Regions from separate parts of the Streptomyces sp. NBC_00322 genome, predicted to be linked through region 2. Evidence: riboswitches for the same ligand, from Rfam matches in the RefSeq annotation. Region 2 holds a riboswitch; the other holds the start of a gene.
What was found. Region 2 has a riboswitch for cyclic di-AMP ahead of OG905_RS11065 (M23 family metallopeptidase). Riboswitches for the same ligand answer to the same signal wherever they lie in the genome.
Positions count from the first base shown of each region.

Region 1: another riboswitch for cyclic di-AMP. It lies ahead of OG905_RS06555 (M23 family metallopeptidase); the one in region 2 lies ahead of OG905_RS11065 (M23 family metallopeptidase).

Region 1 covers NZ_CP108019.1:1,440,374-1,444,549, reverse strand. Annotated here, with positions in the region: gene OG905_RS06560 (alpha-galactosidase) at 1-1,868, shown strand, start outside; cyclic di-AMP (ydaO/yuaA leader) riboswitch at 2,269-2,426, shown strand; gene OG905_RS06555 (M23 family metallopeptidase) at 2,429-3,358, shown strand; gene OG905_RS06550 (SGNH/GDSL hydrolase family protein) at 3,531-4,176, shown strand, end outside.
Region 2 covers NZ_CP108019.1:2,456,612-2,460,787, reverse strand. Annotated here, with positions in the region: gene OG905_RS11075 (M16 family metallopeptidase) at 1-444, shown strand, start outside; gene OG905_RS11070 (M16 family metallopeptidase) at 441-1,829, shown strand; cyclic di-AMP (ydaO/yuaA leader) riboswitch at 2,060-2,223, shown strand; gene OG905_RS11065 (M23 family metallopeptidase) at 2,237-3,007, shown strand; gene OG905_RS11060 (GntR family transcriptional regulator) at 3,197-3,874, shown strand; gene OG905_RS11055 (HPr family phosphocarrier protein) at 4,084-4,176, opposite strand, start outside.

The DNA of each region.
Region 1 (4,176 bases), 1.0 Mb from region 2:
CGCTGTCCGTCCGCACGGCCGAGGTGCGCGGCACCGAGTGGACCTTCGCCCGGGCCGCGGTGGACGGCGACGAGCTGCGGCTGCGCTTCACGGACGCCGTGCACGGACTCGGTCTCACCCTGCACCACCGGATGCGCGACGACGCCGATGTCATCGAGCGCTGGGTCACCGTCGCCCATGAGGGCGAGGGACCCGATCTGGAGCTGCTGAGGGCCGATGCGGCCGCCTGGACGCTGCCGCAGCGCGACGGCTGGCGGCTCAGTCGGCTGCACGGCCGGTGGGCCGCCGAATCCCTGCTCGTACGGTCGGAACTGACATACGGGGAGAAGGTGATCGGCAGCCGCCGCGGCCACACCGGGCATCAGCATCTGCCCTGGGTGGCGCTGGACGCCGAGGAGGCTACCGAGGAGCACGGCGAGGTGTACGGCGTGGCGCTCGGCTGGTCCGGATCGTGGCGGATCTGCGTACAGCGACTGCCCGACGGCCTGGTGCAGATCACCGGCGGGGCGGGCTACGACGACTCAGGGCTGCTGCGGCTCGCGCCCGGGCAGTCCTACACCTCGCCCGTCTTCGCCGGGCTGTGGAGCGACGGCGGCTTCGGCGGTGCCAGCCGGGCCTGGCACGCCTGGCAGTTGGCGCACGTCATTCCGGACGCCGCGGCCGAACGGCCGGTCCTCTACAACTCCTGGGAGGCCACCGGCTTCGACATCTCCGAGGAGCAGCAGCGGGCGCTCGCGCATCGGGCCGCGGCCATGGGTGTCGAGCTGTTCGTCGTCGACGACGCCTGGTTCGGGCAGCGCACCAGTGACCGCGCCGGCCTTGGCGACTGGACCCCGAGCGCCGAGCGCTTCCCGAAGGGCCTGGGGCCGCTCGCCGGCGAAGTGCACGCGCTGGGCATGCAGTTCGGGATCTGGGTCGAGCCGGAAATGGTCAACGCCGACAGCGATCTCTACCGGGCGCACCCCGACTGGGTGCAGCACCATCCGGGCCGCGCCAGGACCGAATTCCGCAATCAGCTGGTGCTGAATCTCGCCCGCGGGGACGTACAGGACTATCTGTGGGAGCAATTGGACGCCCTGCTGACCAATGCCCCCATCGACTATGTGAAATGGGATTTCAACCGCTGTTTCACGGACGCGGGCTGGCCCGGCGAGGAGTACCCGCAGAAGCTGTGGGTCGAGCATGTCCACGCGCTGTACGCACTGCTGGACCGGCTGCGGGCCGCGCATCCCTCCGTCGCCTTCGAGTCCTGCTCGGGCGGCGGCGGCCGGATCGACCTCGGCATCCTCGCGCGTACCGACCAGGTGTGGACCTCCGACAACACCGACCCGCTGGACCGGCTCGCCATCCAGCAGGGTTTCACCCAGCTGCACCCTGCTCGGGTCATGGCCGCCTGGGTCACCGACAGTCCCAATGTCCAGCTCAACGGCCGCGTCAGTACGCTGCGTTTCCGCTTCGTCAGCGCGATGGCCGGGGTCCTCGGGGTCGGCGGAGACCTCACCGAGTGGACCGACGAGGAGCTCGCCGAGGCGCGCGGCTGGGTGGGGCTCTACAAGAAGATCAGGCCGCTGGTGCAGCACGGCGAGCTGTACCGGCTGCGCGCGCCCGAGGGCGGGCTCAGCGCCGTCCAGTACCTACGCGGCGAGGAGACCGTCGTCCTCGCCTGGCTGCAGGCGCAGCACTACGGCGAACAGCCGCCGCGGCTCCGGCTGCGCGGTCTCGATCCGGCGGCGGTCTACGAGTGCCTGGACACCGGAGCCGTGCACCGTGGGTCGGTACTGCTGCACCACGGTCTGCACACGGGACTCAAGGGTGACCTGGACGCCATGGTGATCAGGCTGCGGCGGCTCGGGCAGTGGCAACCGTGACTGAGAGGTCCGGAGGATACGCCTGAAAAGGGACAATAGTCGTCTCGGAATTTCTCGGAATGGCAGATCTGAGGGAAAAGTGCGCCCGATCGGTCGATAGTCACCAAATGGTGCTTCTGTCCGAATTGGGCGGTTCGGCATAACCTGCCCCGTCTGCAATGGGGATGGGGCATGCCTCGTGAGCAGGATCATATTTGTCACGGTGTGTGGCGGCGTGACGGATACGAAATCCGTTGCCTGGCGGGGCGGGGAAGATCATTGATTGACGGAGCGTAACGGGAATTCTCCGGCGATATCGCGCCAGCTCGTGATCCGTAATTGCGGTGGCTTGTTCCGGTCGGCCCGGCTCGTTTACGTTCACGGCAATCCGGACGGATCGCCAAATCCTGCCGCCGCCCGGAATTCGAACCCACCCACGTGTGGCAGGAGCGGGGGACCCAGGTAGTACGCCGATTCCGCACTTCCGGAACGGCTCGGGGTTAAGCAGCGCAACCGCGCGGCCGGGCATCTCCAGCCCGAACCCGACAGCTCACCTCGCCGGCGCCGGAGAGGAAAGCGCCATGCCCGCAAAGGGTAAGCACCGCCGTCCCAAGACCAGCCCGATCACCCGCGGTTTCGTCGCAGCGGGCACAAGTGGCGCCGCCATCGCGATCCCGCTCATGGGTGCCACCGGGGCGCACGCCGCGGGCAAAACCGCCCCCGTCGCGGCCTCGTCGCACGCGGCAGTGACCGCCGCCGCAGTACCGGCCGCGTACAAGGCCCCGCACAAGCCGGCCGCCGCACCCACGACGTACTCCGTCGTCGTCGGCGACTATCTCTCCAAGATCGCGGACGAGCACAATGTCCGCGGTGGCTGGAAGAAGCTGTACGAGGACAACCGCGAGCGGGTCGGTGACAACCCCTCGCTGATCCACCCGGGCCTCAAGCTCACCCTCGGCGCCGCCTCGAAGGCGAAGGCTCCCGAGAAGTCGCAGCACCGCGAGAAGAGCCAGGACCGGTCCGCCACCAAGACCGCCACCAAGACCGCGGCCAAGGCCTCCACGGACTCCGGCTCGGCGAAGAGCGCCCCGCAGACCGGCAGCTCCGGGTTCACGACCCCCCTCGACGCGGCGACCGTCATCACGCCGTACCACCTCGCCGGCTCGATGTGGGCCAGCGGCTACCACACCGGTGTCGACTTCGCAGCGTCCACCGGCACCACGGTCAAGGCTGTCGGTCCGGGCACCGTCGTCTCCGCCGGGTGGGGCGGCGCGTACGGCAACGAGGTCGTCATCCAGCACAGCGACGGCAGCTACTCGCAGTACGCCCACCTCTCCTCCCTGGCCGTCTCCGCCGGCCAGAGCGTGAGCGGCGGCCAGCAGATCGGCCTCTCCGGCACCACCGGCAACTCCACGGGCCCGCACCTGCACTTCGAGATCCGCACCGGCCCGAGCTACGGTTCGGACATCGACCCGCTGGCGTACCTGCGTCAGCACGGCGTCACCGTCTGACGCCCGTCCGACGCGGTGATCACGCCCTCGTCCCCTCGTGCCGCAGTCCGCGGCGCGGGGGGATCCGGCGTATTCCGCCTTGGACGAATCTTGACCGGTGGCAAAGATCACCCCTCGTCAACCCCTCCTTACGGTCGCGTAGGTCACATCCGTAAGGGGAGGATCAGTTCTTGTGGCAGACGATTCGAGAACAGTGAACAGCGGCGGATTCGGGTCGTACGCGGCGATCGGTGACAGCTTCACCGAAGGCGTCGGCGACCCGGGCCCCGACGGGATGTACGTCGGCTGGGCGGACCGGTTCGCGGTCCTGCTCGACGACCGGATGCCGGAGCACACCTTCAGGTACGCCAACCTCGCCGTGCGTGGGCGCCTCCTCGACCAGATCGTCGAGGAACAGGTGCCAAGGGCCAAGGAACTGGCCCCGGACCTGGTGACGTTCTGCGCCGGCGGCAATGACATCATCCGGCCCGGCACCGACCCGGACGACGTGGCCGAGCGATTCGAGCGCGCGGTCGCCGACCTCACCGGCGCCGTCGGGACGGTCATGGTGACCACCGGCTTCGACACCCGCGACGTCCCGGTGCTGCGCCATCTCCGCGGCAAGATCGCCACGTACACCGCGCATGTACGGGCCATTGCCGACCGTTACGACTGTCCCGTACTCGATCTGTGGTCGCTCAGGTCCGTCCAGGACCGGCGCGCCTGGGACGCCGACCGGCTCCATCTGTCGCCGGAGGGGCACACCCGGGTCGCGCTGCGCGCAGCCCAGGTCCTCGGCATCGAGGTGCCCGCCGACCCCGACCAGCCGTGGCCGCCGC
Region 2 (4,176 bases):
CGACGCGACCAGACGGCTGTCGCCGCCGGGTTCGGTCTGCTGCGCCTCGCCGGCGCTCCCTCGCTCGGCTGGCTGGACGTCAAGACGTCCGGCGGCGTCGAGGTCCCGGAGATCGAGTCCGCGGTCGACGAGGAGCTGGCGCGGTTCGCCGCCGACGGCCCCACGCCCGAGGAAATGGAGCGCGCGCAGGCCCAGTTGGAGCGCGAGTGGCTGGACCGGCTCGGCACGGTCGCGGGCCGCGCCGACGAACTGTGCCGGTACGCCGTGCTGTTCGGCGACCCGCAGCTGGCGCTGACCGCCGTGCAGCGGGTGCTCGACGTCACCGCCGAGGAGGTGCAGGCGGTCGCCAAGGCGCGGCTGCGCCCCGACAACAGGGCGGTGCTGGTGTACGAACCCGTCTCGGCGCCCGAGGGAAGCAACGACGAGGAAGAGGCGGACCAGTGAGCGACGCTGCCGTGACGATGACGTACCACCAGCAGCCCACGGCGGGCGTCGCCCGGCCCTGGGCGTTTCCCGCCCCCGAGCGCGGCACGCTGGACAACGGCCTGACCGTGCTGCGCTGCCACCGCCCCGGCCAGCAGGTGGTGGCCGTCGAGCTCTCCCTCGACGCCCCGCTGGACGCCGAGCCCGAGGGCATCGACGGCGTCGCCACGATCATGGCGCGCGCCCTGTCGGAGGGCACCGACAAGCACTCCGCCGAGGAGTTCGCCGCCGAGCTGGAGCGCTGCGGCGCCACCCTTGACGCGCATGCCGACCACCCCGGCGTCCGGGTCTCCCTGGAAGTCCCGGTCTCCCGGCTGCCCAAGGCGCTCGGCCTGCTCGCCGAGGCGCTGCGCGCGCCCGCCTTCGCCGACAGCGAGGTGGAGCGGCTGGTACGCAACCGCCTCGACGAGATCCCGCACGAGACGGCCAACCCGGCCCGCCGCGCGGCCAAGGAGCTCTCCAAGGAGCTCTTCCCGGCCGCCACCCGTATGTCGCGCCCCCGCCAGGGCACCGAGGAGACGGTGGCCCGGATTGACTCCGCGGCCGTGCGTGCCTTCTACGAGGCGCATGTCCGGCCCGCCACAGCCACCGCGGTGATCGTCGGCGACCTCACCGGGGTCGACCTGGACGCCGTGCTCGCCGAGACCTTGGGCACCTGGACGGGCGACAGCGCCAAGCCCCGTTCCGTACCGCCGATCACCGCGGACGACACCGGCCGCGTGGTCATCGTGGACCGCCCGGGCGCCGTGCAGACCCAGCTGCTGATCGGCCGGATCGGCGCGGACCGGCACGACCGCGTCTGGCCCGCGCAGGTGCTCGGCACGTACTGCCTCGGCGGCACCCTCACCTCGCGTCTGGACCGCGTGCTGCGCGAGGAGAAGGGCTACACCTACGGCGTACGGGCCTTCGGCCAGGTGCTGCGGTCCGCCCCGGACGGCTCGGGCGCCGCGATGCTGGCGATCAGCGGCTCGGTGGACACCCCCAACACCGGACCGGCGCTGGACGACCTGTGGAAGGTGCTGCGGACGCTCGCCGCCGAGGGGCTCACCGACGCGGAGCGTGACGTCGCGGTGCAGAACCTGGTGGGTGTCGCGCCGCTGAAGTTCGAGACGGCCGCGTCCGTGGCGGGCACGCTCGCCGACCAGGTCGAGCAGTTCCTCCCGGACGACTACCAGGCGCAGTTGTACGTGCGGCTGGCCGAGACCGGCACCGTGGAGGCGACGGCGGCGGCCGTCAGCGCCTTCCCGGTGGACCGTCTGGTCACGGTGCTCGTCGGCGACGCCTCGCAGATCGAGGAGCCGGTCAGGGCGCTGGGCATCGGCGAAGTGACCGTGGTCACCGGCTGATCGCCTCTCGCACCCTCTGGACAACTCCGGCTGAACCCGGCACAACAGGCAAGCGGAACCCCGGCATCCAAGCGGTGCCGGGGTTCCGTGCTATGCCCGGTTTATTGCGGAGACTGCCTGTCTGCCCTGTGGCATGCACTACAAAAGGGCCTGTCTGTTTGGTGATTGAAAGTCGGCCCGCCTAGCGTCGGTCCGGCTGTTCGCCAGTAGCCCGCCGCATCCGCGGCATCGGACAGCCATCGCCGAGTCCCCGTCGGGCGCGAGCCTGGGGAGCCGGGGACCCACTCAGTCCCTGGGGTGAATCGGACGCCTTCGTATCCGTACGGAGGGGCCCGTAGGAGACCTTCCTGCTCCGAACCCGTCAGCTAACCCGGTAGGCGAGAAGGAAGGAAAGGACCAGCCACTTCATGGCGTTCACCCGTGCCACCGGGAAGCACCGTGCCCCGAGCCGCCTGACGCGCAGGAGCGCGAGCATGGCGGGCGCAGCGGCCCTTGCCACCACCGGCGTCATCGGAACCCTCGCTTCCCCGGCGCTCGCCGCCACCCCGGGCATGACCCCCGTCGAGGACACCGGCCTGACCCCGGTCGTCACCGCCGACATCCTCGCGGATCAGATCGCCGACCAGGCCGCCGCCCAGAAGCAGGAGGCCGCCGAGGCCATCGCCAAGGCGAAGGCGGCGGAGGAGGCCAAGCGCAAGGCCGAGGCACGCGTCAAGGCCGCCCGCGAGGCCAAGGAGCGCGCCGCCCGCGAGGCCGAGCGCAAGCGACTCAACGCCTTCGTCGCGCCGATCAGCGGCTCGTACGTCTCCACGGGCTACAAGACCGGCGGCGCCGTCTGGTCCTCCGGCAGCCACACCGGCATCGACTTCCACGCCGCCTCCGGCACCACCGTGCACGCGGTCGGTTCCGGCACCGTCGTCGAGGCCGGCTGGGGCGGCGCGTACGGCAACAACGTTGTGATCAAGATGAAGGACGGCTCGTACACGCAGTACGGCCACCTCTCCTCGATCACGGTCTCGGTGGGCCAGAGCGTCACCCCGGGCCGGCAGATAGGCCTCTCCGGCGCGACCGGCAACACCACCGGGCCGCACCTGCACTTCGAGGCGCGGACCAGCCCTGAGTACGGCTCCGACATCGACCCGGTCGCGTACCTGCGCGCGCACGGCGTCACCGTCTGAGAACAGCGCCCGAGCGCCTGCGCGCGAGAAGGCCCCGGCTTCCTGCCGGGGCCTTCGGCGTTCGGAGCCCTGGCCAAAAGATATCCATGGATTCCCGAGTGCCATCGGAAAATCCGGCCCACTGCAATAGAGTCACCGAACAGACGTCAATCGGCTGCGTTTCGCGCGGATTAAAGCGGAGGTTCGGTCATGCGCATTCCCGCGCACTCGGTATGCACGGCGATCCGCGACGACATCGTCTCCGGTGTATTCGAGCGCGGCAGCCGGCTCACCGAGGAGCAGCTGGCGCGCCGCTACGGCGTCTCCCGGGTCCCGGTGCGCGAGGCCCTGCGCACCCTGGAGTCCGAGGGCTTCGTCACCACCCGCCGGCACGCGGGTGCCTGTGTCGCCGAGCCCACCGAGCAGGAGGCGGCCGACCTGCTGGAGGTCCGGATGCTGCTGGAGCCCCTCGGCGCGGCCCGCGCGGCGCAGCGGCGTACGGAAGCGCACCTCAAGGTCCTGCGCGGCCTGGTCAGGCTGGGGCAGGAGCGCGCACGCCGTGGCCAGGGCGAGGACCTGCGCTCGCTGGGCGGCTGGTTCCACGAGACCCTCGCCCAGGCCTCCGGCAGCCCGGGACTGATCGCCCTGCTCACCCAGCTGCGGCACAAGATCGCCTGGATGTACGCCGTCGAACAGCCGGCCAAGCCCGTGGACTCCTGGGCGGAGCACGGCGCGATCGTTGACGCGGTGGCGCGCGGCGATGTGGACAGGGCCCGCACGCTGACGGCCGTGCATGCGGAGCGGGCCGCATCGGCGCACCGGCTGCGCCGTCCCGAGCGGGTGAGGACTTCGCAACATGCCGTAAACACCACGAGCGTCCGCCATTAACAGGCGCGCCGTATACAAAGGGAAGGATATTTGCGGGGCTTCTTTTCTGCTGCCCGAATTCATGAAGCCGGGCGCGGAAATGAACGTCGGGCCGGAATGCAAACAGCCGCGGTCTCCTCAATTCGGGAGACCGCGGCTGTGTGTCGCCGGGCGTATTCTGCTCAGCCGCTCAGCCGCTCAGCCGCTCAGCCGCTCAGCCGCTCAGCCGCTCAGACCGTCTCGGGAAGCTCCTCGAGCCCCTCGGCGACCAGCTTGGCCAGCCGGTCCAGGGCCGCCTCGGCACCGTCCGCCTCGGAAGCGAG